DNA from 4 places in the Streptomyces auratus genome. Region 4 is predicted to be linked to each of the others. Evidence: riboswitches for the same ligand, from Rfam matches in the RefSeq annotation. Region 4 holds a riboswitch; each other region holds the start of a gene.
What was found. A riboswitch is a leader RNA that binds a small molecule or an ion and turns the genes downstream of it on or off. The one in region 4 is predicted to bind cyclic di-AMP.
Positions count from the first base shown of each region.

Region 1 (7,550 bases), on a different contig from region 4:
CCCGCACTCCGGCACCCGTATCGCGCCCCTGATGTCGGCGCACCCGATCGTCCGGCAGATGCGGCCCGATTCCGAGGTGATCGCGGAGTTGTCGCTTCCGGCACCGAATTGCCGCACCCGATTCGTGGCCTTCTGGAGTGAGGCGGACCAAGTGATGATTCCGGCCACGACGGCCAGAATCGATCACCCGGATGTGATCGCCGACAATGTGCATGTCGCCGGCGTCGGACATCTCGCCCTGCCGGTCAACGCCACCGTCGCCGCCGGAATACGCGCGGCACTGACATCGGCGGAGGAGGCGCAAGGAGAAGGAGCGGCGGACGCCATTTCGGTGGCCTGACCCGAGCCCGCATCGGTGGTCCGACCCGAGCCCGTACCGAGGGTCCACTGCCGCCTCGTGCGACGCATCAGCGGCGTCCCGCGGGCGACACGATCTTGTCGTGTTGTCGAACAAACCTCGAACGAGGCGCCAAGAGCCCGCATGGGACCGCCGAAAGGCGGCCAAATGCCCGGTCTGGCCGAACGTAAAACCAGTTGAAGATTGTCGCCATCGCAAACCGCCGGGTACAGTCGCCGCTAATTCTCCTGCTGCCGAGGCGAAAGAGAAGTTGGTGAACGACCGTCACCCATCGGAGGCTCAGCCTTCGACCGGCTCTGCTTCCGACGCCTCGTATGCGCACTATCCGGCCTACGACTCCTACGGGCAGCAGTCCCCGGCCGGCACCGCCCAATACGGCGACGGCGACCCGCTCTTCGGCTCGCTCCCCGGCTCGTACGAAACCGGCATGTACGACACCGGCACCTATGACACCGGGATGTACGACACCGGTACCTACGACACGGGTGCGTACGGGATGAGTGCGTACGGCACGGGCACCTTCCACACCGGTGTGTATGGCGGCGGGTCCTGTTCCACGGACGGCGGCCAGGCCGTCGACTCCTACGGCACCGGCGCGTACCCCACGATGCAGTGGGACACCGGCGCCTATGACACCGGCGCCTATGCCGTCGCGGACCCGCAGGCGGCCGCCGGGGGCTACGACCCGTACGCGCACACCGCCTACGGGCAGCCGGCGCAGGACACCACCGGGTACTCCTCCTCGTCCGCGTACGACACGGGCGGGTACGAAACCGCCGGATACGAGACGACCGCGTACGAAGCCACCTCTTACGGGTACGGCGGGTTCGACACCGGAAGCTTTTCCACCGGCGGCTGCGACACCGGCGGTTACCCGACCGGCAGTTACGACAGCGGTGGTTACGACACCGGCAGTTACGCCACCGGCGCTTACGACACGGCCGAGACCTTCGAGAGCACCGGCGGCTTCGACGCCCTCGGCCGGCAGGCCACCGCGCTCCAGGAGACCGGGAGCCACGAGGCCACGGCGATCTGGTCGACCACCGACCAGGGCCTGATCGCCGGCATCCCGGCGCAGGCCGGCCCGCCCGCGGCCGAGACCGCCCACTGGGACAACACCCCGTGGGACGACACCGCGCCCTTCGAGGCCGCACCCGCCGGGAGCGACCGGCACGGCAGCGGCCCGTACGAATCCGACGGCTACGACGGCTACGACACCGGACGGCACGGCACGGACGGCAACTCCCCGGCCGGCGCCGGTGAGGCCGAGGGGCACGGCGAGCTGGGCGACGCCGCCGCCGTGGCGGACGCCATGACGCAGGCCATGCCGATCCCCGTCGCGGCCGACGCTCCCGCCGGCCGCCGGGCCGCCGGGCCGGAAGCCGGGAAGGCCGCCCGCGGCCGGGGCCGGCGGCGCCCGGTGAAGCGGTCGGCGCTGCTGACCGTCGCCGTCCCCTCGGTCGCCGCCATGGGCGTCTGCGCCGTGGCCGCCGCGTCCGTCGCCCACTTCGGCGGGGACGACAAGGCCGAGGCGACCGCGCAGGCCGCGCCCGACCCGGGGGCCGTCAAACCGGCCGCGGCCAACAGCAAGCTCGACACCCAGCTCGCCGGACTCAGCGCCAGCGCGGACGACTTCCGCGACCGGGCCAGCCGTACCCAGGAGCGGATCGACCTCAAGGAGCGCCAGGCGCTGGACCGCAAGCGCAAGGCGGAGGCGGCGGCCCGCAAGGAGGCCATGCGCCCCAAGTTCGTGCTGCCGGTGACCCAGCACGGGCTGAGCGCGCTCTTCGGCCAGGCCGGCGTCAACTGGATGTCCGTGCACACCGGAATCGACTTCCCGGTCAGCTACGGCACCCCGGTCATGTCCGCCACCGACGGCACCATCCGCACCCAGTGGAACTCCGCCTACGGCAACATGGCGATCGTGACGGCGCCCGACGGCACCGAGACGTGGTACTGCCATCTGAGCAGCACCAAGATCCGCTCCGGACAGGTCAAGGCCGGTGACCGGATTGCCTATTCGGGCAACTCCGGCAACACCACCGGACCGCACCTGCACTTCGAGGTGCGCCCGGGCGGCGGCGCGGCGATCGACCCGCTGCCGTGGCTGCGCGACCACGGCCTCAACCCGAACTGACCGCCCCCCGTACGGCGTCCGTTACAGCTTTTCCACCGGCGCATACCGCAGCAGCAGCCGCTTGGGCTTCTCGCCGCCGAAGTCGATGGTCGCCTCGGCGTTGTCGCCGCTGCCCTTGACGCCCACGACCGTGCCGAGCCCGAAGCTGTCGTGGGTGACGCGGTCGCCGATGGCCAGCGCGACCACCGGGCGGTCCTTGGTGCGGCGGGTGGCGAAGCCGCTCGGCCCCTTGCCGCGCGACGACAGGGCGGAGCCGAGGCCGCCACCGCCCGACAGTGCGCCCATCGACGCGGACGGCGTCGCCTGGCCGGTCCGCTTCCACTCGACGTACTCGCCCGGGATCTCCTCCAGGAACCGGGAGGGCGGGTTGTACGAGGGCTGGCCCCAGGCGCTGCGCATCGTCGAGCGGGTGACGTAGAGGCGCTCGCGGGCGCGGGTGATGCCGACGTAGGCGAGCCGGCGCTCCTCCTCCAGCTCCTTGGTCTGGCCCAGCGCGCGCATGTGCGGGAAGACGCCGTCCTCCATGCCGGTCAGGAAGACCACCGGGAATTCCAGGCCCTTGGCGGTGTGCAGCGTCATGAGGGTGATGACGCCGCTGCCCTCCTCGTCCTCGTCCGGGATCTGGTCGGAGTCGGCGACCAGCGCGACCTGCTCCAGGAAGTCGGCGAGGGTGCCGGGGTTCGCCTCGCCGCGGTCCTGCTCGAACTCCAGGGCCACCGCGGCGAGTTCCTGGAGGTTCTCGATCCGGGTCTCGTCCTGCGGGTCGGTGGAGGCCTGGAGCTCGGCGAGGTAGCCCGTACGCTCCAGGACCGCTTCCAGGACGGTGGCGGGGCCGGCGCCGGACTCGACGATGGTGCGCAGCTCCTCCATGAGGACGTTGAAGCGCTTGACGGCGTTGGCGGAGCGGGCCGCCATGCCGTACGCCTCGTCGACCCGGCGCAGCGCCTGCGGGAAGGTGATCTTCTCGCGGAGCGACAGGGCGTCGATCATCGCCTCGGCGCGGTCGCCGATGCCGCGCTTGGGGACGTTCAGGATGCGGCGCAGCGGGACGGTGTCCTCGGGGTTGGCGAGCACCCGCAGATAGGCGAGGACGTCGCGGACCTCCTTGCGCTCGTAGAAGCGCACGCCGCCGACGACCTTGTAGGGCAGCCCGACCCGGATGAAGATCTCCTCGAAGACCCGGGACTGGGCGTTGGTGCGGTAGAAGACGGCGACATCGCCGGCCTTGGCGTCCCCGGCGTCCGTCAGGCGGTCGATCTCGTCGGCGACGAACTGCGCCTCGTCGTGCTCGGTGTCGGCGACGTAGCCGGTGATCCCGGGGCCGCTGCCGGCGTCCGTCCAGAGGTTCTTGGGGCGGCGGTTCTCGTTGCGCTCGATGACGGCGTTGGCGGCGGACAGGATCGTCTGCGAGGAGCGGTAGTTCTGCTCCAGCAGGATCGTGGTCGCGTCGGGGTAGTCCTCCTCGAACTGGAGGATGTTGCGGATGGTGGCGCCGCGGAAGGCGTAGATCGACTGGTCGGCGTCACCGACGACGCACAGCTCGGCCGCGGATTCCGCGGGGCCGACCAGCTCGCGGACGAGGGTGTACTGGGCGTGGTTGGTGTCCTGGTACTCGTCGACGAGGACGTGGCGGAAGCGGCGGCGGTAGTGCTCGGCGACATCGGGGAAGGCCTGGAGCAGATGGACCGTCGTCATGATGATGTCGTCGAAGTCCAGGGCGTTGGCCTCGCGCAGCCGCGACTGGTACATCGCGTACGCCTCGGCCAGGGTCTTCTCGAAACCATCGGATGCCGTCCCGGCGAAGGTCTCCTCGTCGATGAGCTCGTTCTTGAGGTTGGAGATCTTCGCGCTGAAGGACTTGGGCGGGTAGCGCTTGGGGTCCAGATCCAGATCGCGGCAGACCAGGGCCATCAGGCGCTTGGAGTCGGCGGCGTCGTAGATCGAGAAGGACGAGGTGAAGCCCAGCTTCTTGGACTCGCGGCGCAGGATGCGGACGCAGGCGCTGTGGAAGGTGGAGACCCACATGGCGTTCGCCCGGGGGCCGACGAGCTCTTCGACGCGCTCCTTCATCTCGCCCGCGGCCTTGTTGGTGAAGGTGATCGCGAGGATCTGGCCGGGGTGGACATGGCGCTCGGCCAGCAGATGAGCGATGCGGTGGGTGAGCACCCGGGTCTTGCCGGAGCCGGCGCCGGCGACGATCAGCAGCGGGCCGCCGGTGTGCACCACGGCGGCCTTCTGCTCGTCGTTGAGCCCTTCGAGCAGCGCGGCGGGGTCGACGGCGGGGCGGGCGGCGCCGTCGCGGTAGTAGGTCTCCCGGGGGCCGGGCGCGTCGTATTTCCCGCCGAAGAGGTCGTCGGGGATCTCCTCGGGGGCCGGCTCGTGCTCGTCCTCGGGAGGCGGCGGGGGCTCCTCGCCCTTGTGGCCGAGGTCCGCCAGGAAGCTGTCGTCAAAGAGGCTGCTCATCGCCCACCGAGTCTAGGCCGCCGCACTGACAGCCCGCCGCGGAGTGCCGATTGTCGGCGGAATTCGGGGCTCCGGGGCGGTCCGCAGGCCGGGGGGCCGGGTCCGGGGCAGCCCGGGCGCGGGTCGTCTACCCGAATCCGACATCTGCCACAACAACCCCCGGATCGCGTTCAGGTCACAAAAAGGTTTCGGGCATATCGAACATCAGCCTTCACAGGAGCCACACGAGTTGGCTAACGTCCTCGCTCAGGCAGCCCGCCTCCCCGCGTACGACAGCGTCCGCACGGGCCGCCGCGCCGAGTCCGGCCCTGCCTCACGGCACCCGGAGCCGGGGACCCACCAGCACCACCGGGGTGAATCGATCCGTACGGCCGTCTCAGGCGGACGTAAGGACCGTAGGGCAAGCCTTCCGTCATCGACACCGCCCGAACCCGACAGCTAACCCGGTAGGCGGTCCACGGAAGGAGTTGCCGGCCTTGGCGTCCCATCGCAAGCCGCGCACCAGCGTCCTCACCTCGCCCGGAGGCCGCCGTACGGCTGCCGGGCTCACCACCGCAGCCCTCGCGTCGGTCACTCTGCTCTCGCAGTCCGCCGACGCGGCCCCCCGAGCGCCCAAGCCCTCCATCGAAGAGGTCAAGAAGAAGGTCGACGACCTCTACCACCAGGCCGAGCTGGCCACCGAGAAGTACAACGGGGCCAAGGAGCGCGCCGACGAACAGCGCCACACCGTCGACGGCCTGCTCAATGCCGCCGCCAAGCGTGCCGAGCAGATGAACCGGTCCCGGCACCAGCTGGGCATGTTCGCCTCGGCGCAGTACCGCACCGGCGGGATGAACCCGACGGCGCAGCTGATGCTCGCCAAGGACCCGCAGCAGTTCTTCGACCGCAGCCACCTCATGGAGCGGCTGACCGGCCGGCAGAAGCAGGCCGTCACCGACTACCAGGAGCAGGCGGCCGCCGCGGCGCACCAGCGGGTCAAGGCGACCGACAGCCTGGAGCAGCTGCAGAAGTCCCAGGCCTCCCTCAAGGAGTCCAAGCGCTCCGTCCAGGACAAGCTGTCCGAGGCCCGTCAGCTGCTGTCCCGGCTGACCGCCCAGGAGAAGGCGCGGCTGGCCGCGCTGGAGCGTCAGAAGGAGGCGGCCGCCAAGCGCAAGGCCGAGGAGGAGGCGCGCAGGCAGCAGGAGCGCGAGCGCCAGCGGCAGCAGGACGGCGGCGGTTCGACGGGCGGCCAGACCGGCGGCGGCAGCTCGACCGGCGACTCGTCCTCCACCAAGGCCGAGCAGGCGCTCGCCTTCGCCCGCGCCCAGATCGGCAAGCCGTACGTCTGGGGCGCCACCGGCCCCAGTTCCTACGACTGCTCGGGGCTGACGCAGGCGGCGTACAAGGCCGCCGGCGTCACGCTGCCGCGGACCACCTGGGACCAGGTCAAGGTCGGCCAGCGGGTGGCCACCAAGGACCTGCAACCCGGTGACCTGGTCTTCTTCTTCGACGACATCAGCCACGTCGGGATGTACATAGGCGGCGGCAAGATGATCCACGCGCCGCACCCGGGCGCCAGCGTCCGGGAGGAGTCGATCTACTACATGCCGATCTACGGGAGCGTCCGCCCGGGCTGAGGCCCGGCGCCCTGTGCTCCCCCACGGAACCACCCCCCACGGTCACCCCCCACACGCCACCGCGCGGCCGTCGCCTCCGAATACGGAGTGCGAGGACCGCGCGGTGTGCTGTTGTGGGGCGGTGGTCCGCTACCCGGAATGCCGGGGCGCCGCTCAGATTCGGACCGGGGCGCCGGGCAGGTCCGGACCGGGGCGCCGCTCAGGTCCGGACCGGGGCGCCGCTCAGGTCCAGAGCACCGCGATGAAGATGTTGGCCACCGTCAGCGCACCGACCGCGCCGAACAGCGGCTTGGCGATCGTCTCCTCGTCCCGCTTGACGTAGACCAGCGCCAGGATCACCACCAGCACGGCCATCTTGATGCCGATCTTGATGGTGTTGACGTGGTGGCCCTGGGCCTCGTTGAGGCCGACCAGCGCGACGCCGGTGACCAGCATCGTCAGCGCGCCGTGCAGCATGGCCGGCACGAAGCGGGCGGTGCCCGCGCCCATCGCCTTCATCTGGGTCAGGAAGCCGCCGAGCAGGGCGGCGATGCCGATGATGTGCAGGCCGACGAAGAGATTGATTACTACGTCCATAGTGCGGGATCGTAGCCGCCGCATAGCACGGCCCTGCGGGCAGGGCGCCCACAATCGTCGCTTCGGTCAGGCCGGACCGGTACCGGCCGTGCAGCCGCCGACGGCACGGTCATCCGCACATCGGCACCGGTCGAAAGCGAACAATGCCGGGCAATCGGACTCCCCGGCGCGACACCCAGGCTTAGCGTCCTCCTCCAGGCGGTCGACTCCCCGCCTTCGCCGGCCCCCCACCGGCGTCCTGTCGGCCGCCTCGCCGCGAGGTGCGGCGGCGGCTCGTTGCCCCCCGTGACGGACCGCCGCCGGCCCCCGGCTCAAAGGGAAGGAAGTGACGGCCACCGTGGCCTCGCACCGCAAGCCCAGGCAGCATCCGCTCGCCTCGCTGACCGGCGGCACCCGCACC
Region 1 covers NZ_JBNGCB010000003.1:578,474-586,023, reverse strand. The annotation lists gene BKA18_RS22230 (esterase/lipase family protein) at 1-340, shown strand, start outside; gene BKA18_RS22225 (peptidoglycan DD-metalloendopeptidase family protein) at 612-2,495, shown strand; gene pcrA (DNA helicase PcrA) at 2,517-4,718, opposite strand; cyclic di-AMP (ydaO/yuaA leader) riboswitch at 5,258-5,427, shown strand; gene BKA18_RS22215 (C40 family peptidase) at 5,435-6,574, shown strand; gene BKA18_RS22210 (hypothetical protein) at 6,797-7,150, opposite strand; gene BKA18_RS22205 (C40 family peptidase) at 7,476-7,550, shown strand, end outside.
Region 1: linked by a shared signal. The riboswitch ahead of BKA18_RS22215 (C40 family peptidase) and the one ahead of BKA18_RS14625 (LysM peptidoglycan-binding domain-containing protein) in region 4 are both predicted to bind cyclic di-AMP.

Region 2 (7,550 bases), on a different contig from region 4:
CCCGAGGACCGCCAGCGCTACGGCGACCAGGGCCGCGCGGCGAGGGCTCATGGAATTCAGCACGACCGCATCCTGGGCGACCACACCAACGGGGCGGCGGTGTTTCGTCGTTCTCGGCCGGATCTGACCACCGATGGCCGGTGACGTATCGCTCGATGGTGTCAGCGAGCACCCCCGGACGCCCTGTGACGCTGAAGCGTGCGCCTTGCGGCGGCTTCGCGGCGGGCGCGACGTACTGCAGCGCCCTTGGCCATGTACAGCGATCCTCCGAGGGGATCCGGGCCACGATGTCCGCCGACGACCGCGATGGGCGGTTCATGGCGGCGCATCATCCGCTCGTGTGCAGGGCGTCGACGACCGCCATGCGGCGCACCCGGCGGGCGGACAGGACCGAGGCCGCGGCCTTGGCCCGCTGCCAGCGGTTGGTCGACAGGAGGTTGTCCAGGACGGCATGACCGATCGCACCCACCAGGGTGACCTCACCGGGGAGGATCCCGGTGGCGGTGGTGACCTGGTCGCGGGCCGTCTCATGGGCAACGGTGAAGCTGATCCGGTCCGGTTCCAGACACGGTCGGCTGGCGGCAGCGTCTGCGGTGACCTGCACGAGTGCCTCGTAGACGGCCAGCACGGCGTACACCTCCTGGTCGACCCCTCCGGGCGGCGCGAGCGCAGGATGCGGCCGTCCAGCATCGTGGCCTTGATCGAGAAGTACGCGGTCTCGGCCTGCCTTCTCTCGTGGTACAGCGCGACCAGTTCGCCGGCGGCGTAGCGGGTGTGGTCGGTGAGGCTGGTGACCAAGCGCCACTGCTCGCGGCGGACGGTGCCGTCCTGGTAGTTCACGGTGATCCATACTTCGACGATTCGCACCGTCAGCGTGCCCATGCCGAAGGTCGACGGGTAGGAGCCGTCCGGCAACCGCTTGGTGATCAGAGGGATGCGCCGGGCCCCGGACCGGCACAGGAAAACCGCCCCGGTGGAGCGGAGCTGATGCAGCAGGGCCAGCCGTCGAAGCCGGTGTCCAACAGTACGAGCATCCCGCGGGTCAGCCGGTCGAGCATCCGCTCGGCATACGTGGTCTCCCCTGCGCTCTCCGGACCGAAAGCGGTGGCGCTGCGACACTGCCGGCCCTCCACCCGGCTGCGCAGATTCCGAGTCCGCTGCAGAACATTTGACGTGCTCATTGATCTTCCACAGCTGCGACAGTGCATTGCGTCATCCGGTCACGTCATTCGACGCGGCGTTTATGCCAAGGCTCGGCCATGTCGCCCGGGCACCCAAGCAGTACGGCACTCCCCCGCCCTTCCCCCCTCCGCAACGACGCATTCCGGCACACGCGCTGCCTGGCGTACGCCTGCGGTCTCACGGCCTCTTGCACGCCCAGGACACCGCGACCGCGCAAGAATTGAGGTCCAAGAATGCACAACCAGAACAATGCGACGGAGCGCACTCCCTGGCCTCGGGTACATCTGCGCCCGTGAAGGCCACGGCCCTCGTCTGCCTCGTAACGTCCCCGCCCTCTGCTGCACTTCGGCCACCGCACCCGCATCGTCACCGCTGCCCTCCCTACGCCGTCGAGAACGGCGAGCCGGAACACAGCAAGACCGCGTCGAACACCACGCACCAGGCTCATCCCGAACGCAGCAAACCTCGCCGGAACCAACCGACGGGGTTCCTCACCTCTCACCTGCTATCACACGCGTCTCACCAACAGCATCGACGCACCTGGACCACAAGGACCTGACCTGAGAGAACGCTCCTGATCTAGACCACCTGGACGGCAAAAGACGCTTCCGACAACCTGCGCCAGGTGGGACCGTCAGCTCGGAGCGGGCGGCTGCAGCCAATCCAACAGAGCCGCAGCCCCAAGGTCTGCATCAGCCAAGATTCGGACCATTCCCGGGCCATCGGTCCCGGCAAAGTCCCCACCGCTGCCATATTCGCAGGTCAGCGAGCTGCTTGCGCTGTACCACCAGCAGACGAAGAACCTGCTGGGCTCTCCACACATGTGGCCGAGCACGACCGCTTGGCACCACGAAATTCCCGGCAACCTGCCACACCTGCGTTGCCAGCAGACCATCTGACCAGCGCCGCATAAGCGACTGACGACCCATCAGGACTAGCGTCAAATGAGCGCCACGAGCGTCATTTCAGCGTCAAGATATCGCCCGTAACGCCCACATCACACGGCCCGTTCGGCGGGATCCGCAGGGCGGCGCCCTTGGATACCCGCGGCCGGCCCATCTCGTCGATCGAGCACTCGACGACCCGCCCGGTCATCCGAAGGGTCTCCACCTTGTGCCGCAGTTCGAGGAACAGCTTGTGAGATATCCGCCCTCAGCGAACAGGAAAACAGCCTCTGACCTGGGACTTGTAGCTGATCACCAGGATGTGCTCCCATTCTCACGGGATGTACGTCCTGTACATTTTTCACAAAGAGAGAGGAGCAGACATGCTGCCGCCGACGGCCCGCCATGTCCTTCCGGAGTTCACCGAGCGCACCTCCCAGGGCACGCGCACCATGGACCCTTACTCCAAGCTGCTCAGCGAGCGCATCATCTTCCTGGGCACCCCGGTCGACGACGCCTCCGCCAACGACGTGATGGCACAGCTCATCCACCTCGAACACGCCGCGCCCGAGCAGGACATCTCGCTCTACATCAACTCCCCCGGCGGCTCGTTCACCGCGATGACCGCCATTTACGACACGATGAACTTCGTGTCGTGCGACGTGCAGACCGTCTGCCTGGGACAGGCCGCCTCCGCCGCCGCGGTGCTGCTGGCCGCCGGCACCCCCGGAAAGCGGCTGGCGCTGCCCGGCGCCCGGGTACTGATCCATCAGCCGTCCCTCCATGAGCCGATCCAGGGCCAGGCCACCGATCTGCAGATCCAGGCGGAGGAACTGCTGCGCACCCGCGAGATGTTGGAGGAGATGCTCGCGCGGCACACCGGACAACCCCGCGAGCGGATCGCCGCCGACATCGAGCGCGACAAGATCTTCGACGCCCACGCCGCCCAGGAGTACGGCCTGATCGACGGCCTCACCCGGCACCGCAAGCAGTCGGCCCCTCCCCTCAGTGCGCGGTGATCCGGATGCTGCCCCCCGAACTCCCGCCGCTGCCCGCCCTCACACGTGCCGAGGGTGAGTTGATCGACCGCTATCTGGAGGTGCTCGATCTGCTGGGCCGTATCAACCCGGCCCGTGGCGGGGGCACCTACAGCGGACTGCGTGCCGCCCAGGCACTGGTCGGCAAGGCCGCCGGACTGCGGGACGCACTGACGCTGATGCACCACCGCGGCGAGAGCGAACTGCACCGCGACACGCTGGCCCGGGCGTTGCGCGTGCTGGACGGCGAACGGCGGGCCGGGCTCGTGGCCGTGCCGCCGCCCGCGGAGCGCTGACGCGACACGCGGTACGGCTGCCCATACGGCGTAGCGCGCACGCCCGTCGCGAACCACCCCCGAATTGCCGGTTCACCCGGATTTTCTCGGGTCCCGGATGTTTCGCTCCTGGTCCGGGGCGTGCGACAGCCGGGACCCTGACACCCGAGGGAACAAAACCCACCATTCAGGCCAAATGTGACCCATCTCACATACGGCATTTTCAGCTCGGACTTTGGGCGGCGGGTGCGTGAGGATCCCTTCGACGACAAGACCCCGCCACAGCGACGGGGCGGTCCGGACGGGCGCCTAATCCCGCCGCCGTCCGGATGTCCGGTCGACGCTTTTGGATCGGCGGGAGCGGAGGACCCGAGCAGGACGGGGTCCACGGCCTTCACGGGCCGGCGGACTCCTTGGGGTGAAGCCGTACGCACGGCCGGGCATCTTCGCCTGCCCGAACCCGACAGGTCTTCCTTCGCAGGCGGCTGACGAAGGGTTTGCGCATGACTGTGCGCATGCATACGCCGAATCTGCTGGCGCGCACCGGCACCGTCGCCGCTCTGACGCTGGTCACGCTCGGCGGGACGACCATCACCCCAGGAGCCACCGGGGGCGCCGAAGCCGCCTCCGTGTCCGCACACGCGCTGCGGGTCGCCGCCTCCAAGAGGGGCTCCCCCTACCAGTACGGCGCCCAAGGGCCGGACGCCTTCGACTGTTCCGGGCTGACGCTGTACTCGTTCCTGCGCGCCGGCCGGGCCCTGCCCCGAACCGCCGCCGCGCAGTACAGCCGGACCCGGCACGTCACGGCCGACTCCCGGCGGCGCGGCGACCTGGTCTTCTTCCATTCGGCCAACGGCATTTACCACGTGGGCATCTACGCCGGGGACGGCAGGATGTGGCATGCGCCCAAGGCCGGGAGCACGGTGCGGCTGGAACGGATCTGGAGCCCCGGGGTCTGGTACGGGCGGGTGCGCTGACCCGGCGCGCTCGTCGTACAACCCGTCAATTACCGGCGGTCGTAAGCGCTTTGCCCGGGTTGCCTGGCAACGGGGCCGACCGCTGACCGCCGGGGTGGGCGGGCGGTTTCCGCCTGCGCACCGACCGGTGACGGTGCTGCCGCGCCGACGGCGGTGCCGCTCATCGGGCAAGCGCCACTTCGAGCCCCCGGGTTCAGTCGGTCGGCGCCGTGGCCAGGATCGTGCCGACCGCCGTGTCGATCTGGTCGTCCGTCAGGTCCGCGCGGGCGGTCAGCCGCAGCCGGGAGATCCCGTCGGGTACGGACGGGGGCCGGAAGCAGCCGACGACGAGGCCGGCCGCGCGGCAGTCGGCGGCCCAGCCGACCGCCGCCTCCGGCGAGGGGGCGCGTACCGAGACCACCGCGGCGTCCGGCCGCACCGCGACCAGGCCCGCCGCGGTGAGCCGGTCGTGCAGCCTCCGTGCGACCTGCCCGGCCCGGGCGGCGCGCTGGGGTTCACGGCCCAGCAGCCGCAGCGCGGCGAGCGCACCGCCGGCCGCCGCCGGGGCGAGACCGGTGTCGAAGATGAACGACCGGGCGGTGTTGACCAGGTGCTCGATGACCCGGGCCGGGCCGAGCACCGCACCGCCCTGGGAGCCCAGCGACTTGGAGAGCGTCACGGTGGTCACCACATCGCCGTCGCCGGCGAGCCCGGCCGCCCACAGTGCGCCGCGGCCGCCCTCCCCGAGGACGCCCAGGCCGTGTGCGTCATCGACGAGCAGTGCGGCGCCCCGCGTCCGGCAGACCTCGGCGAGGGCGGGGAGCGGGGCGGCGTCGCCGTCGACCGAGAACACCGAGTCGGTCACGGCGAGCGCCCGGCCGTCATGACCGTTCAGCGCGGCGCGTACGGCCTCGGGATCGGCGTGCGGGACCACTTGGGTGCGGGCCCGGGAGAGCCGGCAGCCGTCGATGAGGGAGGCGTGGTTGCCCGCGTCGGAGACGACCAGGGTGCCGGCGGCGGTGAGCGCGGTGACCGCGGCCAGATTGGCGGTATATCCGGACGACAGCACCAAAGCGGCATCGAAGCCGCAGAAGGCGGCGAGTTCCGACTCCAGCCGGGCGTGCAGTTCGGTGCTGCCGGTCACCAGCCGGGAGCCGGTGGCGCCCGCGCCCCAGCGGTGTGCGGCCGCGGCCGCGCCACGGGTGACCTCGGGGTGCCGGGCGAGTCCGAGGTAGTCATTGCCGGCCAGGTCGAGCAGCGGGTGGTCGGCCGGGCGGGGACGCAGGGTGCGGACCAGTCCGGCGCGCCGGCGCTCGTCGTGGGCCTCATCCAGCCAGTCGAAGGCGGCGCCGTGGGCCGGCCGGCGGGGCTCGGCGGGAGCCGCCGGCGAGCCGTCGCGGAGCAGCGTGGGGGCGGAGTCCTGCGGCATCGGCGTCCTTCGTCGGTGGGCCTCGATTGTGGGCTGTCGCTAGACGTTAGCGGTCGTTCCGCAGGCCCACAGTGTGGCGATACACACACCTGCATCCTGGGTCGTTGTGGGAATCCTCCTTGGCCGGGGACGGTGCCGTACGCCAGGATCAACGCCATGGACCTGCTGAACACACTGGTGGACAAGGGACTGCGGCGCGAGTTGCCGACCCGCGAAGAGGCGCTGGCCGTACTGGCGACCTCCGATGACGAACTGCTCGATGTCGTGGCCGCGGCCGGAAAGGTGCGCCGCCAGTGGTTCGGGCGGCGGGTCAAACTCAACTATCTCGTCAACCTCAAGTCGGGCCTGTGCCCCGAGGACTGCTCGTACTGTTCCCAGCGGCTGGGGTCGAAGGCGGAGATCCTCAAGTACACCTGGCTCAAGCCGGACGACGCCTCCAAGGCGGCCGCGGCGGGGGTCGCCGGCGGGGCCAAGCGGGTCTGCCTGGTGGCCAGCGGCCGCGGTCCCACGGACAGGGACGTGGACCGCGTCTCGGAGACGATCTCCGCCATCAAGGAGCAGAACGAGGGGATCGAGGTGTGCGCCTGCCTCGGTCTGCTCTCCGAGGGCCAGGCCGACCGGCTGCACGCGGCGGGCGCCGATGCGTACAACCACAACCTCAACACCTCGGAAGCCACATACGGCGACATCTGCACCACGCACGACTTCTCGGACCGGGTCTCCACCGTCCAGCAGGCCCAGGCGGCCGGTATGTCCGCCTGTTCCGGGCTGATCGCCGGTATGGGGGAGAGCGACGCCGATCTCGTCGATGTGGTCTTCGCGCTGCGCGAGCTGGACCCCGACTCCGTCCCCGTGAACTTCCTGATCCCGTTCGAGGGCACCCCGCTCGGCAAGGAGTGGAACCTCACCCCGCAGCGCGCGCTGCGCATTCTGGCGATGGTGCGGTTCGTCTGCCCGGACATCGAAGTACGGCTGGCCGGCGGCCGCGAGGTGCATCTGCGCAGCATGCAGCCGCTGGCGCTGCACCTGGTCAACTCCATCTTCCTCGGCGACTATCTGACCAGCGAGGGCCAGGCCGGCAAGGACGATCTGGCGATGATCGCGGACGCCGGTTTCGAGGTCGAGGGCACGGACACCACGACGCTGCCCGAGCACCGCCGCCCGGGCTGCGGCGGGGCGGACACCGCGGAGTCCGGCTGCGCGGAGTCCGGCTGCGCGTCCGGCGACGGGGCGCCCGCCGCCACGATCCCCGCGCCGCCCGAGGAGACCCGCCGCGACTTGGTCTCGGTGCGCCGACGGGGCGCCGGTACGGAGCTGCCGCCCAATGCCTGAGCCGCTCTCCCCCCGCGAACTGCTGGCGCTCGACCGGCAGCACGTGTGGCATCCGTACGGGCCGATGCCCGGCCGGGCCGCACCGCTGCTGGTGGAGTCGGCGTCCGGGGTCCGGCTCCGGCTGGCCGAACCGGTCGAGGGCCAGGACGAGTTGGTGGACGGCATGTCGTCGTGGTGGTCGGCGGTGCACGGCTACAACCACCCGGTGCTCAACGACGCCGCGCACGGCCAGCTGGGGCGGATGAGCCATGTGATGTTCGGCGGGCTCACCCATGAGCCCGCGGTGCGGCTGGCGAAGCGGCTGGTCGACATCACCCCGGAGCCGCTGGAGCATGTCTTCCTCGCGGACTCCGGTTCGGTGTCGGTCGAGGTCGCGGTGAAGATGTGCCTGCAGTACTGGCGCTCGCTCGGCAAGCCGCGCAAACAGCGGCTGTTGACCTGGCGGGGCGGCTACC
Region 2 covers NZ_JBNGCB010000003.1:3,220,550-3,228,099, reverse strand. The annotation lists gene BKA18_RS33875 (hypothetical protein) at 329-637, opposite strand; gene BKA18_RS33870 (hypothetical protein) at 927-1,181, opposite strand; gene BKA18_RS33865 (ATP-dependent Clp protease proteolytic subunit) at 2,450-3,085, shown strand; gene BKA18_RS33860 (hypothetical protein) at 3,091-3,399, shown strand; cyclic di-AMP (ydaO/yuaA leader) riboswitch at 3,710-3,877, shown strand; gene BKA18_RS33855 (C40 family peptidase) at 3,882-4,355, shown strand; gene BKA18_RS33850 (8-amino-7-oxononanoate synthase) at 4,549-5,763, opposite strand; gene bioB (biotin synthase BioB) at 5,920-7,095, shown strand; gene BKA18_RS33840 (adenosylmethionine--8-amino-7-oxononanoate transaminase) at 7,088-7,550, shown strand, end outside.
Region 2: linked by a shared signal. The riboswitch ahead of BKA18_RS33855 (C40 family peptidase) and the one ahead of BKA18_RS14625 (LysM peptidoglycan-binding domain-containing protein) in region 4 are both predicted to bind cyclic di-AMP.

Region 3 (7,550 bases), 510 kb from region 4:
TCCCGGCCGGTGCCCTGCTGCTCTGCTTCACCGACGGGGTGACGGCGGCCCGTGATCTGTTCGGCCGCTGCTACCACCCGCCGGGCAGACTGCGCGGCGGCCGCTTCCCGGACCCGGACGTCCTCCTGGACACCCTCGTCGAGGACATCACCCGGCACACGGGCGGTGAACCGGCCGACGATGTGGCCCTGCTGGCGGTGCAGCGGCCGATGGGGGAGTAGGGGAGGGCAGGCGGTACGGGACGCGTCCGGGGCTCAGCTCCCCGGTGCGGGCGCCGTGCCCGGCAGCCGGTGCAGGCTCTGCCCGTAGGGACCGGTGAGGGCGACCGGGCGTCCGTCCAGGGCGAGGGTGAGGCGGGTGTCCCGCGGGTCCGGGTGGGGCGAGCGGTGCGCGGGCGGGGTGAGCCACGGCAGGACGGAGTGCGGCTCGTGGGAGATCCAGTGCCCGCCGCCGGGCCGTGCGTCCAGCAGCGACCGTACGAGACGCGCGAACTCCTCGCGGCGGGCGGGTGGCAGGCCGCCCAGCGCGGCGCTGTGGAAGATGACCAGGGTGGCCTCGGGCGGTGCCTCGGCGGCGAGCGCGGGCAGGTCGCCGAGCGGATCGCCGCGCACGATCCGCGGCCGCGGCGCCGCCCGCACCGCCTCGACGGCCGCCGACAGCCGCGCCGCCCGCTCGCCGTCGCCCGGCCAGACGCACGCCTGCAGCCAGCGCAGATCGTCCGGCTCGGCCACCGGGTCGAGCGGATCGGGAGCGATACCCGCCCGCCAGACGATCCTTGGCAGCGGGCCGGCCAGCTCATGGGCTGCCCAGTCCGTACGGCATCCGAAGACCGCCGGGCTCCCCGGCGCCCCTGCCTCGATCTCGGCACGAGAGTCCGCACCGTCGGCCCGTCCCGGCCCCTCTTCCGCCTCCTCCGCTTCGTCCGCATACGGGGTGTGCGCGTAGCAGTATCGATAGCGGTCGGGATGCAGGCCCAGCCCCGCGGACGACCCGGCCTCCAGTAGTGCCAGCGGCTGCGGCAGCCCGGCGAGCAGCGGCAGCAGGGCGGCGCAGCGGGCCGGTTCGTCGGCCTGGGGAGTGCGCCGCATCACGACCTCGCGTACCTCGTCCCAGTGCCGGACCGTCCACTCGCGCCAGCGTGTGTACGCGGCCGCACCGCGCGGGCCCAGATCGGCGTGCGGGCCGTCGAGATGGCGGACGGCGGCGAGCAGCAGGGCCGGCTGCCGCTTCTCGCCGGCGGGCAGCGACCCCGACAGCAGCTCGCAGAACTCCTGGTCCTGGCCGATCCGCGCGCTCAACTCCTCATGTGCCTCGGACCGCCCCCGCGCCTCGCGCCAGGAGAACTCCCGGTACCGCTCGGCCACTGCCCATGCGCCACCGGCGGCGCCCTCGACGTTCCCGGTGTTGACGACCATGATCCGACGTTACTGCTCTCACGTTCCGTCACTGAGGGGCACCCCTCCGCATAACAACTGACGCACAATCAGCGCGAGATCGTTTAGGGCCGGGCGGGCAACTCGTCCGATTGCGACCTCGATGGGCCGAGAAGTCCATGCCAGAACTCGGGTACCGGCTGTACGGATTCGCGGGAAGGCTTGGAATTCGGATGCGATCTCTATTACTGTCCGATAACGGAGCGCGGTCGTCCCAGTCGCCGCAAGAGGCGGCACCGTGCGCCGACGCCGAATCCCGCACGCGCTTTTCACGCACCCCCAGCACCTCGAACTGCACCAAGGGAACCGGGGAACCACTTCCTTGGGGTGAATCGGACGCCCTCCGCCAGGGGGCGCCCGTAGGAGACCTTCCTGCTCCGAACCCGTCAGCTAACCCGGTAGGCGAGAAGGAAGGAAAGGAGTGCGCCTCCGTGGCGTCCAACAGGCCTGCCCCCGAGGGTCCGTCCGCCTACGAATTCGATGACCGAGGTGTCTTCCCGGGCCCCGATGATCCGGACGGGAACGGCGACGGTCCGTGGGAGGAATGGAATCCCACCGAAGAATCCGTCCGATCCGTCCGCGGTAAGCACCGGGTGGCCAAGCAGCGCTCGGGCGGCCTCGCCCGCGGCGGAACGGTCCTGGGCGTCGGCGTGATCGCCGCGGTCGGCGCGAGCGGAATGGCCTCGGCCGAGGACCGCCCGCCGGTTCCGATCTCGATGCCCGACGTCGGCGGGATGGCCGACGACCTCTCCGACGCGCTCCCGGATGCCGCGTCCCTCCCCGTCGTCGGGGGCCTCATATCGGACGCGGACCCCTCCGCGGCGCCGGCTTCCGGCTCCACGGTTGCCGCCGCCTCCGGCCCCCTCACCCAGGCCACCCGCTCGGGCGCGGAGGACGGGTCCGCCGGCCCCGGCGAGGCGCTGCGCAGCCGGATCCTCCAGCAGGCCGACGCGCAGCAGGGCGCCGCCGAGGAGGAGGCCCGCGACACCGCCGAACACAGCGCTGTCCAGCAGGCCGCGAAGGAAGCCACCGCCCACCAGGCGTCGGCCGAGAAGGCCGCAGCCGCCAAGAAGGCAGCCGAGATGGAGGCCAAGCGCCAGGCCGAAGAAGCGGCCCGTCGGAAGGCGGAGGCCGAGCGCCTCGCCAAACTGGCACAGAGCTATACCGCCCCGGTCGCCTCCTTCACCCTGACCGCCGGCTTCGGCGAGTCGGGCGACCGCTGGGCCGCGGACCACACCGGACAGGACTTCGCCGCACCGACCGGCACACCCGTCAAGGCCATCCACTCCGGCACCATCACCCAGGCCGGCTGGGCCGGGTCGTACGGCTACCGCATCGTCCTCACCCTCGACGACGGCACCGAACTCTGGTTCTGCCATCTGTCCTCGATGGTGAAGACCTCCGGCAAGGTCAGCACCGGCGACGTCATCGCCCGCGTCGGCGCCACCGGCAACGTCACCGGCCCCCATCTCCACCTGGAGGTGCGCCCCGGCGCCGGCGACCCGATCGACCCGATGCCGTGGCTGCGGGACCACGGGATCAAGGTGTAACGCCTCTGACGGCAGGCGCCGTTGGGCGCGGCCACCCGAGGTGCGGCGTGGGCGGGAGGAGGCAGGAATAACTGCCGTCCCGCCGACGCTGCACCCTGCATGACCGCGACTCCAGCCCCCCGCGCCCGCACGTCCCTCGGTTCGCTCTCCGTCTCCCGGCTCTCCCTCGGCGGCAACGTCTTCGGCTGGACGGCCGACGAGGCCGAGTCCTTCGCCGTGCTCGATGCGTACGTCGCGGGCGGCGGCAACTTCATCGACACCGCCGACGTCTACTCGGCGTGGGTCCCGGGCAACAAGGGCGGCGAGTCCGAGACCGTCCTCGGCAACTGGCTGTCCTCGCGCGGCAATCGCTCCGACGTCGTCATCGCCACCAAGGTCGGCGCGCACCCGGCCTACAAGGGACTGTCCGCCGCGACGATCAAGGCCGCGGTCGACGAATCCCTGACCCGTCTGCGCACCGACTACCTCGACCTCTACTACACCCACTACGACGACGAATCGGTCGAGGTCTCGGAGTTCCTCACCGCCCTCGACGACCTCGTCCGGGCCGGCAAGGTCCGCGAGATCGCCGCCTCCAACATCTCGGCGCAGCGCCTGGAGGAGTCCCTGGCCTTCTCCGACCGCGAGGGCCTGGCCCGCTATGTCGCCCTCCAGCCGCACTACAACCTGGTCTCCCGCGACACCTACGAGGGCGAACTCGCCGACGTGGCCGCCCGCAACGGCGTGGCCGCGGTGCCGTATTACGCCCTCGCCTCCGGCTTCCTGACCGGCAAGTACCGCCCTGGCACCAGCACCGACAGCGCCCGCTCCGGCGCCGCCGCCAAGCATCTGGCCACCGACCGCGGCCTCCGCGTCCTGACGGCCCTCGACTCCGTCGCCGCCGCCCACCAGGCCGAGATCGCCACCGTCGCCCTGGCCTGGCTCGCCGCCCAGCCCACCGTCGTGGCCCCCCTAGCCAGCGCCCGCACGGTGAGCCAGCTGCCTGCGTTGCTGGGGGTGGCGGAGCTGACCCTGACCGAGGCCGAACTCAAGCTGCTGGACGAGGCTTCGGCGTAACCAGCGCCCAACAGGGCTGTGGGGTACGGCGGCTACTGTCCCGCCGCACCCCACAGCTCCTGCCGCGCCGGGCGAGCGGCGCGGCCGTCACACCTTCCGGCGGTCCACCACGAACCACGACGCCGCGGCCACCCCGCCCGCCACCGCACACACCGAAGGCCACGCCCCGATCTTCTTCGCGAGCGGATGCGACCCGGCAAACGCCGCCACGTACGCCCCGCTCAACGCCGCCGCCGTCGCATTCCCGGCCTTCCGCTGCCACCCCCTGGCCGCCACTGCCCCGGCCGCCGCAAGCGCCACCCCACCCAGGGGCCGCTTCTTGGTCCAGCGGGCTACGGAGTAGCCGCCTACTAGGCCGGTTGCGGCAATCACGCTTGTCGGTACGCCGGTCATCACAGAAACCTCCGCATCAGGGAAACCTCCAACGACCATACGCGCGGCCTCCGTGGATCCCGCAGTGAGCCACAAACCAGGAGTAGTTGCCCAGTAAAGGTGGCCCGTACCCGATGGTCGAGAGGGAGCGGGGGCCGCTGGTGACGAGCGGTGGGGAGAGCCGCCGCTGTTCGTACTGGCTTCGGGCAGGCGTCAGCCGCGGTGACTACGCGAGCCGCCGGAACTGCACGGCTGCTCTCTGGCCACCCACGCATCCGTCAATGCCGCCCGCCCCCACCCCTGGTAGTACCGCAAGTGCTGGAGCAGATGCTGCTCTCGGAGGGTGAAGTCCGGGTCGGGGCCCAGGAGATGGGCCCGGCGGCGGTGGAAGGAGAGGGTGGTGGCCACGGCCGTGTATTCGGTGACGGCGCGGGCGGCGGCGGGGCCGTGGGTGCGGCGGGCCATGTCGCGGGCCAGGGCGCGGGTCCGGGGGGAGGAGAGGGCGGTGGGTTCGGTGGGGGCGAGCCAGCCGGCGGTGATGTACGGGGCGAGGTAGCCGCGCAGGGAGAGCAGCTCCTGGTTGCGGGCCCAGACGGCCAGCCAGGTCAGAGCGATGAGAACCGGGACCATGAAGAGGCCGTAGACGGTGAGGAAGCCGGGCTCGCCGAGGGCGGAGGCGCCGTTCCAGATGGCGTGCAGCAGGACGGCGGTGAGCAGGCCGAGGACGGCGAGCGCGATGCGGGCGGCGCGGCGGCGGGGGTAGCGGGTGGCGGCGATGCCGAACGCGAGGCCGGTGAGGATGGTGAAGAGGGGGTGGGCGAAGGGGGAGACGATGATGCGGAGGAAGAAGGTGCCGGCGGTGAGGGAGTCCAGGCCTGAGTGGCCCATGGACTGGTCCTCGCCGAACGCGTTGCCCAGGTAGAGGATGTTCTCGGTGAAGGCGAAGCCGGTGGCGGTGATGCCGGCGATGACGATGCCGTCCGTGATCCTGTCGAATTCGTGTCGCCGGAAGCGGTAGAGGAGGACCACGGCGGCGGCCTTGGCCAGCTCCTCGACGATGGGGGCGATGATCGTGGCGCCCCAGGCCTCGGCCTCGGAGGGTGAGGCCGAGGCGATGTTGGCGGCCAGCCAGTCGGTCGCGAAGCCGTTGGCGAGGAGCGCGACCAGGGCGGCGGCGCAGGCGCCCCAGGCGAAGGCGAACGCGAGGTTGCGCCAGGGCTCGGGCTCGATGCGGTCGAGCCAGCAGAACGCCGCGATCAGGAGCGGTACGGGGAACACGGCCAGACCGAGGCCGACCAGGAGGCCCTCGGTGCCGGTCTCCTGGCGGACCATGCCGATGCTGATCACGCCGGAGAGCGCGAACATCGACACCAGGGCGACCGCGCGGAGGGTCTTGCTGCGCCAGGGGGCGATCCGGCGCCGGGCGTGCGCGGCGGAGTGCGCGTGCGGGTGCGGTGTGGCCGGGTGGGGTGTGTACGGGGGAGGGGCGGGCGCGTGGCGCGGGGGCGGCTCGGACGGGTACACCCATCGACCCTAACGAGCGGCCTCCGCGTTACGCGCCACGGCGGCGGAACAGGAGGTCATGCACGATATGCCCCTTGTCCAGGCCCTGGCCCTCGAACTTGGTGAGCGGGCGGAAGTCCGGACGCGGCGCATAGCCGGGGTAGAGGTTCTCCAGCGTCGGCTCGGCCGAGAGCACCTCCAGCATCTGCTCGGCGTACGGCTCCCAGTCGGTCGCGCAGTGGACGAGGGCGCCGGGCGCGAGCCGGGTGGTCGCCAGCGCGAGGAACTCCGGCTGGATGAGGCGTCGCTTGTGGTGGCGCTTCTTCGGCCAGGGGTCGGGGAAGTAGACGCGCAGGCCGGCGAGGGAGCCGGGGGCCAGCATCTCGCGCAGCAGGATGATCGCGTCGCCGTTGGCCACCCGGATGTTGGACAGGCCGTTCCGCTCCGCGAGACCGAGCAGATTGCCCTGGCCGGGTGTGTGCACGTCGCAGGCGAGGATGCCGGTGCCCGGGTCGGCGGCGGCCATCTGAGCCGTGGCCTCGCCCATGCCGAAGCCGATCTCCAGGACGACCGGCAGCCCGTCGAAGAACGCGTCGAGGTCGATCCGGGAGAGCCCGTCGATGTCCAGTCCCCAGGTGGGCCACAGCCGGCGCAGCGCATCGGCCTGGGTGGGCGAGACACGGCTGCGGCGCGGCTGGAAGGAACGGATCCGCCGCTCGTGGTGCGAGCCCGCGGGGTCGGCCGCGGGGCCGGTCCCGTCGGGGAACATGGGCGCACCGCGGCGGGGGGTGGCCGCAGAGACGGCGGTGGAGCCGAGGCTGCGGGCCTGCTCGGCGGCGGCTTCCGGAGCGTTCGCTTCCGGGGCGTGCGCGTCGGGGGCGGCGGATTCGGGGGTGGCGGAGTTCTCGGACACAGTGAGTTGATTCTACGGATGGTGGGGGAGGGGAGCGGACGGCTGTGGACAAGGGGAGCGGACGGTTGTGGGGAGGGCGAGCGGACGTCTGTGGGGAGGCGGAGCGGACGAGGACGGAGCCGGGTGGGCGCGAGCCACGGCGAGGACGGGCGCGGAGGACCGTGGAGAGGGCAGCGGGCGGGCGCGGGGACGGTGGCCCGAGTCCCTCCGTGCTCCCGTCAGCCCGCCAGCACCCCCAGGACCCGTCGTGCCACCTCCCGGCCGATGGGGAGGGAGGCCGTGGCGGCGGGGGATGGGGCGTTGAGGACATGGATCATGCCGGGCGACTCGGCGAAGAGGAAGTCGTCGACGAGGGTGCCGTCGGGGAGGACGGCCTGGGCGCGGACGCCGGCCGGGGCCGGGCGCAGATCCTCCTCGCGGGCGGCCGGGAGCAGACGGCGGACCGCGTCGGCGAAGGCGCGCCGGGACAGCGAGCGGTGCAGCTCGCCGGCGCCGTAGCGCCAGTGGCGGCGGGCTATCCGCCAGGAGCCGGGATAGGCGAGGGTGCCGGCCAGCTCGGCGGGGCGGACCGTGTGCCAGTCGTAGCCTTCGCGGGCCAGGGCGGGGACGGCGTTCGGGCCGATGTGGACGGCGCCGTCGGTGCCGCGGGTCAGATGGACGCCGAGGAAGGGGAAGGCCGGATCGGGGACCGGATAGACCAGGCCCTTCACGAGAGAGGCGCGC
Region 3 covers NZ_JBNGCB010000001.1:3,910,600-3,918,149, reverse strand. The annotation lists gene BKA18_RS16960 (PP2C family protein-serine/threonine phosphatase) at 1-221, shown strand, start outside; gene BKA18_RS16955 (DUF2332 family protein) at 255-1,415, opposite strand; cyclic di-AMP (ydaO/yuaA leader) riboswitch at 1,707-1,853, shown strand; gene BKA18_RS16950 (M23 family metallopeptidase) at 1,865-2,983, shown strand; gene BKA18_RS16945 (aldo/keto reductase) at 3,083-4,039, shown strand; gene BKA18_RS16940 (hypothetical protein) at 4,127-4,432, opposite strand; gene BKA18_RS16935 (PrsW family intramembrane metalloprotease) at 4,625-5,935, opposite strand; gene trmB (tRNA (guanosine(46)-N7)-methyltransferase TrmB) at 5,964-6,827, opposite strand; gene lhgO (L-2-hydroxyglutarate oxidase) at 7,046-7,550, opposite strand, start outside.
Region 3: linked by a shared signal. The riboswitch ahead of BKA18_RS16950 (M23 family metallopeptidase) and the one ahead of BKA18_RS14625 (LysM peptidoglycan-binding domain-containing protein) in region 4 are both predicted to bind cyclic di-AMP.

Region 4 (7,550 bases):
CTGGCCGCCGCCGACCGCGACCCGGCGCGCTTCGATGAGCCGGACGTTCTCGACCTGACCCGGCGGGACAACCAGCATCTGGGATACGGGCACGGCATCCACTACTGCCTGGGTGCGCCGCTCGCCCGGCTCGAAGGACAGACCGCCCTCGCCACGCTGCTGACCCGCCTCCCGGGCCTCCGGCTCGCCGCGGAACCCGACGAGCTGCGCTGGCGCGGCGGGCTCATCATGCGCGGACTGCGGTCGCTGCCGGTGGAGTTCCCGCCCGAGCGTCCCTGACCAGCGGCAAGGCCATATTTGACAGCGCGTCAGCCGCGTGACCATTGCGTGATCTGCGCTACACCGACTTGTGACTACCCGTGACCCCGGCTACCTTTCGACCGACGATCGACGGGCTTCATTCGATCGGCCGAAGCGGGGGAGCGGTGAACCGGTGTATTGGTGCTGCCCTGCCCGCCCCGGCCGGAAGTCCGTCGGACAGCTCGTCCGACAACTCCACCGCGCGAAAGGCATCCGCATGCGTTCCGGGACCGGCCGACACCGTCGCCCCCGTCAGGCACCGGCCATCTTTGTCACCGCGGGAGTGACCGGCGCCGGCATCGCCCTGCCGCTGCTCGGCGCGAGCGGCGCCCACGCCGCCGACACCACGACCTGGGACAAGGTCGCCCAGTGCGAGAGCAGCGGGGTGTGGAGCGCGGCCTCGGGCAACGGCTACTACGGCGGCCTCCAGCTGACCCAGGAGATGTGGGACAACTACGGCGGCTCGGCCTACGCCTCGCGCCCCGACCTCGCCAGCCGCGCCCAGCAGATCGCGGTGGCCGAGTCGATCCTCGACCACCGCGGCCCGGACGTCTGGACCAGCTGCGCGGCGAGCGCCGGGCTGAGCCAGGGCGGCCGTGCGCCGGAGGTCAACCCCGGCAGCACCAGCACCCCGGAGCCCGCCCCGTCCGACGGCGGGGACTCCCGGGACCCCTGGGACCAGCCCGGATCCTCCGGCATGCACGACGGTTCGGACTCGACGGGCACGCAGGACGAGCCGGGCGACGACACGGACAGCCGGCCGTCCGACGAGCCGACCGAGTCGACGCCCTCGCCCGACGCCCCGGACACCGGCCGCACCGGCGACCCGTCCGGCAAGCCCGACCCGTCCGACGCCGCGACGCCCGGCGACCGGCACGAGGACCCCTCGCCGTCCGCCGACCCGTCCGATGCCGGCAGCCGCCCGGACACCTCCGGCACGCCGCAGGAGACGCCCGCACCGGGCCGGCACCGCGGCGGTGCGGACGACGAAGCAGGTCAGGGCGGTCAGGGCAGCCAAGGCGACGAGGACGGCGGCCGGGCCTCCGGCGGCCGGCACGCCTCGCGCGGCGGCGACGCGCACCGTACGGGCCCGGCGGCCGACGGCGACTACACCGTGCGGCCCGGTGACAGCCTGTCAGCCATCGCCACGGCCCACCGGCTGCCCGGCGGCTGGAGCGCGCTCTACGACCGCAACGAGGGCGTCGTCGGCTCCGACGCGGACCTGATCCAGCCCGGCCAGGTGCTCGATCTCGGGCAGAACGCAGGCTAGTTCGCCCCCCTTCGCCCCCTTTGGTGAAAGTGAGACAAGGGTCTCGTTGACCTCAGGGGGCCCAGGGCCGTCCGCCCCCGCCGTACCGCGTCCCACCTGCGGAGATGTGCCCCACTCGTGATCGAAATCGGTCAACTTGGTTCAGATGATGGGGTTTGAACACCAAGGGGGTTGCTGCTTAACGTCAGGATCGCTCGCCAAAGCGGGCCCTCCGGTCACACGCCGAATCCTGCCGGTGATCGGGGGCAGTTGACGCGCAAGCGCCGTAGGCAGGAGCGGGGGAACCAAGGTAAGTGCCGGCCCCGCCCGTGAAAGCGGGCGACCGGCTTGGGGTGAAGCCAGAAGCGTCAGCGCGGACGGCCGGGCAACTCACAGCCCGAACCCGACAGCTCACCTCGTAGGCGCCGGTGAGGAAACGAACGAACCATGCTGATCAACAAGGGCAAGCACAGTCGTCGCTCCAAGGCCGTCCGCGTCGCCACCCTCGCCGGTATCGCCGGCGCTGCCGTGGCCGTCCCGCTGATGGGCGCCACCTCCGCCTCCGCCGCCTCCGTCAGCACCTGGGACAAGGTCGCCCAGTGCGAGTCCGGCGGCAACTGGTCGATCAACACCGGTAACGGCTACTACGGTGGCCTGCAGTTCTCCAACTCCAGCTGGGCCGCCGCCGGCGGTACCCAGTACGCGCCGCGTGCCGACCTGGCCTCCAAGAGCCAGCAGATCGCCGCCGCCGAGAAGCTCCTCGCCATCCAGGGTCCGGGCGCCTGGAGCTGCGCCGGTGCCGGCAACCTGACCGCCGGCGGCCCCGCCGCGAACGTCGACACCTCCGGCTCCTCGGCGCAGACCAAGTCCGCCCCGCAGCAGGACACCAAGACCGAGGCCAAGAAGGCCCCGGCCGCCCCCGAGCAGCGTGCCTCGCGCTCCACCGAGCGCAAGTCCATGGGCCACGGCAACTACACCGTCAAGGCGGGCGACACCCTCGCCAAGATCGCCAAGGCCCACGGCACCAGCTGGAAGTCGGTCTACGAGGCCAACAAGTCGGTCATCGGCGGCAACCCGAACCTGATCCTCCCGGGCCAGAAGCTCAACGTCTGAGCCACCCCCTCACCGGGACTTCGGCAGGCCCGAGCGGCGGGCCCGCTTCCTTGGTGAGACAGCCCCGCCCGGCGCGCCCTTCCCCCAGCGCGCCGCGGCGGGGTTTCTCACACCCCGGGTCGCACCCGGGTGAGATCCGCTGCGGCCGCACGCCGGTGACCGGCTGCGATCCACTGCTTGTCCCGGTTGGCGAACAAGGGCCCAAAGGTCCCGTGAACTGGGTCTTTGGGCTCTTCATTCGGCAATTCCGTCCCACGGAGCGGGCCAAGGGCAGGCGGACGAGCCCGGGGCCGTTAGGCTCATGCAGCAGAACGCCAGACACCCACGAAGGAGACAACGTGCCGTCGATCGACGTCGTCGTAGCCCGCGAAATTCTCGACTCGCGAGGGAATCCCACGGTCGAGGTCGAGGTCGGCCTCGACGACGGCAGCACCGGCCGTGCCGCCGTGCCGTCCGGCGCCTCCACCGGTGCCTTCGAGGCCGTCGAGCTTCGCGACGGCGACCCGAACCGCTACCTCGGCAAGGGCGTGGAGAAGGCCGTCCTGGCCGTCATCGAGCAGATCGGCCCGGAGCTCGTCGGCTACGACGCGACCGAGCAGCGGCTGATCGACCAGGCGATGTTCGACCTGGACGCCACCGACAACAAGGGCTCGCTCGGTGCCAACGCCATCCTCGGCGTCTCCCTCGCCGTCGCGCACGCCGCCTCCGAGGCCAGCGACCTCCCGCTGTTCCGCTACCTGGGCGGCCCGAACGCGCACGTCCTGCCCGTCCCGATGATGAACATCCTGAACGGCGGCTCGCACGCCGACTCCAACGTGGACATCCAGGAGTTCATGATCGCCCCGATCGGCGCGGAGTCCTTCTCCGAGGCGCTGCGCTGGGGCGCCGAGGTCTACCACACCCTCAAGAAGGTCCTGAAGGAGCGCGGGCTGTCCACCGGCCTCGGTGACGAGGGCGGCTTCGCCCCCAACCTGGGCTCCAACCGCGAGGCCCTCGACCTCATCCTGGAGGCCATCAAGCAGGCCGGTTACGCCCCCGGCCAGGACATCGCGCTCGCGCTGGACGTCGCCGCCTCCGAGTTCTACAAGGACGGCAAGTACCAGTTCGAGGGCAAGGACCGCTCGGCCGCCGAGATGACCGAGTACTACGAGGAGCTGGTGGCGGCCTACCCGCTGGTCTCCATCGAGGACCCGCTGTTCGAGGACGACTGGGCCGGCTGGAAGGTCATCACCGACAAGCTCGGCGCCAAGGTGCAGCTCGTCGGCGACGACCTGTTCGTCACCAACCCCGAGCGCCTCGCCCGCGGCATCGAGGAGGGCTCCGCCAACGCGCTGCTGGTGAAGGTCAACCAGATCGGCTCGCTGACCGAGACCCTGGACGCCGTCGAGCTGGCTCAGCGCAACGGTTTCAAGTGCATGATGTCGCACCGCTCCGGTGAGACCGAGGACGTCACCATCGCCGACCTCGCCGTCGCCACCAACTGCGGCCAGATCAAGACCGGCGCCCCGGCCCGCTCCGAGCGCGTCGCCAAGTACAACCAGCTGCTGCGCATCGAGGAGATCCTCGACGACGCCGCGGTCTACGCCGGCCGCTCCGCCTTCCCGCGGTTCCGTCACGGCAGCTGACCTACGGCGGCCCGCCGCCCCGGCCCACCGGGGCGGCAAGGGCTGAACGGGCGAGACAACCGCCCAGCACCCCGTACGTCCCCGGCGACGGTCCCGTACCGTTGCCGGGGACGCGTCTGCTTCAGCAGTCAGGCGTCCGTCAGTGAAGGGGAGACGACGTGCCCGCGGACCGGTTCTCGACCGCGACCCGACTCAAGGCGCTCGGCGAGCAGGCCGCCGCCCGCGTCTACCGCGCCCGCCCGCCCCGCCGCAACCGCCTCACCGGCCGCGCCGCCCTGCTGGCCCTGGTGATGTGCTCGCTGGTCGTCGCCCTCGCCTATCCGATAAGGCAGTACGTCTCCCAGCGCTCCGACATCGCCGACCAGCGCCGCAAGGCCCAGGACGCCGGCGCCGCCCTGGAGCGGCTGCGCGAGCAGAAGGCCCGCTGGCAGGACCCGGAGTTCGTACGCCAGCAGGCCCGCCGCCACCTTCACTACGTCATGCCGGGCGAGACCGGATACCTCGTCCAGGACGGCTCCGGCACCGGCTCCGCACCCAAGGGGCCGCAGGCCGCCCAGCCCCCCTGGTACGACAATCTCTGGGACGCCGTCGACTCGGCCGACAAGCGGTAGGGCCGGGCCCGTACCGTCGGCGGGCGCCGGCCCGTACTGTCGGACGCAGGACGGCCCGCCCGCCCCTGCTCACCACTCACCTCACCGAAAGCGCACATGGACACCCCCCCGCCCCAGACCGAGCCCACCGAGCCCACCGCCGCGGACATCGCCGCCTTCAAGCAGCAGCTCGGCCGCCCGCCCCGCGGGCTGCGCGCCATCGCGCACCGCTGCCCCTGCGGCCAGCCGGATGTCGTCGAGACGGCGCCGCGCCTGGAGGACGGCACGCCCTTCCCCACGCTCTACTACCTCACCTGCCCGCGCGCGGCCTCCGCGATCGGCACGCTGGAGGCGAACGGCGTGATGAAGGAGATGTCCGAGCGGCTGGCGACCGACCCTGCGCTTGCCGCCGCCTACCGGGCAGCCCACGAGGACTACATCCGGCGGCGGGACGCGATCGAGGTGCTCCAGGGCTTCCCGAGCGCGGGCGGGATGCCCGACCGGGTCAAGTGCCTGCACGTCCTCGTCGGCCACTCGCTGGCCGCCGGACCGGGCGTCAACCCGCTCGGTGACGAGGCCCTCGCGATGCTCCCGGAGTGGTGGCGGAAGGGGCCGTGCGTGACCCCGTGCCAGGACACCTCCGACGACCGGAACACCCCCGAAGCCCAGGACGCTCCCGAAGGAGACGCCACGTGAAGCGGGTCGCCGCCATCGACTGCGGTACGAACTCCATCCGGCTGCTGGTCGCGGACGCCGACCCCGCGACCGGTGAGCTGAAGGACCTCGACCGCCGGATGCAGATCGTCCGGCTGGGCCAGGGCGTGGACCGCACCGGGCGGCTGGCGCCCGAGGCGCTGGAGCGCACCTTCGCGGCCTGCCGGGAGTACGCCGCGGTGATCAAGGGCCTGGGCGCCGAGCAGGTCCGCTTCGTGGCGACCTCCGCCTCCCGGGACGCGGAGAACCGCGAGGACTTCGTGCGCGGTGTGGTCGGCATCCTGGGCGTGCAGCCCGAGGTGATCACGGGTGACCAGGAGGCGGAGTTCTCCTACACCGGCGCCACCAAGGAGCTGACCGGGCGGACGGACCTGGAGCAGCCCTTCCTGGTGGTCGACATCGGCGGCGGCTCGACCGAGTTCGTCCTCGGCGACGGCTCCGTCCGCGCCGCCCGCTCGGTCGACGTCGGCTGCGTACGGATGACCGAGCGGCATCTGGTGCACGAGGGCGAGGCCCACCCGTCTCCCGGCCACCGCCCCTCAACGAGTGCTTCGCACGCCTCCCTCACCGACCCGCCGACCGCCGGGCAGATCGCCGCCATAAAGGCGGATGTCGCCGCGGCACTGGACCGCGCCGAGGAGACCGTCCCGCTGCGCGAGGCCGCCACCCTCGTGGGCTTGGCCGGCTCCGTGACCACGGTCGCCGCGATCGCGCTGGGCCTGGAGAGCTACGACTCCGAGGCGATTCACCACTCCCGGCTCTCCCTCGCGCAGGTCCGCGAGATCACCGGCCGGCTGCTGTCCTCCACCCATGCCGAGCGCGCGGCCATCCCGGTCATGCACCCGGGCCGGGTCGATGTGATCGCCGCGGGCGCGCTCGTGCTGCTGTCGATCATGGAGCGGACGGGCGCCGGGGAGGTCGTCGTCAGCGAGCACGACATCCTGGACGGCATCGCCTGGAGCATCGCCGGCTAGTGACGCGGGGTGCGGCAGAGGCCGGGCAACGGCCTCTGCCGAGGAGCCCTTTGAGCGGGCAGGACGCCCGTCTGAGCGCGCTTTTGGGGCCTCCGGAAGGCTCCGCGAAGGGGTCCGCGGAGAAAGTTCGTGAAATCCTTCACATGAAAAAACCGCTCCTTGGACGAAGAATCTGATCGTCCGGCCCTCGTTCGAAGGTCCTTGGCGCTCTCGACCCGGAGAATGCGCGGCTCCCGGGGAGTTGGCGGTGCGTGCCCCAAGACTGTGGTCCAGTCGTCCGGCGGCCCACAATCCCTGATCAACAGGGGTCTCCAACGCCCGCCATGGCAAGGTGGTTCCCTCTTGAACTATGGCGTCGATCACGAAGCCGGCGGAGTGTAGCAGACGCCCCCCAGGTGCTTGTGAAGGGGCTCACGAGCGACCCCCCATGTGGGGGTGGATACTCGATTGCATGAGCACCACGGAGCGTCCCAGGATCCTCGTTGTAGGCGGTGGGTACGTAGGCCTGTACGCGGCACGTCGCATCCTCAAGAAGATGCGGTACGGCGAGGCGACCGTCACGGTCGTCGACCCGCGCTCGTACATGACGTACCAGCCCTTCCTCCCTGAAGCTGCAGCCGGCAGCATCTCCCCCCGCCATGTCGTGGTGCCGCTACGACGTGTGCTCCCCAAGGCGGAGGTCCTCACCGGCCGGGTCACCACCATCGACCAGGACCGCAAGGTCGCCACCGTCGCCCCGCTGGTCGGCGAGGCGTACGAGCTGCCCTTCGACTACCTGGTCATCGCGATGGGCGCGGTCTCCCGTACCTTCCCGATCCCCGGCCTGGCCGAGAACGGCATCGGGATGAAGGGCGTGGAAGAGGCCATCGGCCTGCGCAACCACGTGCTGGAGCAGCTGGACAAGGCCGACTCCACGACCGATGAAGAGGTCCGCCGCAAGGCGCTGACCTTCGTCTTCGTCGGCGGTGGCTTCGCGGGTGCGGAG
Region 4 covers NZ_JBNGCB010000001.1:3,405,332-3,412,881, reverse strand. The annotation lists gene BKA18_RS14635 (cytochrome P450 family protein) at 1-279, shown strand, start outside; gene BKA18_RS14630 (transglycosylase family protein) at 518-1,570, shown strand; cyclic di-AMP (ydaO/yuaA leader) riboswitch at 1,822-1,989, shown strand; gene BKA18_RS14625 (LysM peptidoglycan-binding domain-containing protein) at 1,997-2,662, shown strand; gene eno (phosphopyruvate hydratase) at 3,001-4,287, shown strand; gene BKA18_RS14615 (FtsB family cell division protein) at 4,446-4,898, shown strand; gene BKA18_RS14610 (DUF501 domain-containing protein) at 4,995-5,573, shown strand; gene BKA18_RS14605 (Ppx/GppA phosphatase family protein) at 5,570-6,565, shown strand; gene BKA18_RS14600 (NAD(P)/FAD-dependent oxidoreductase) at 7,017-7,550, shown strand, end outside.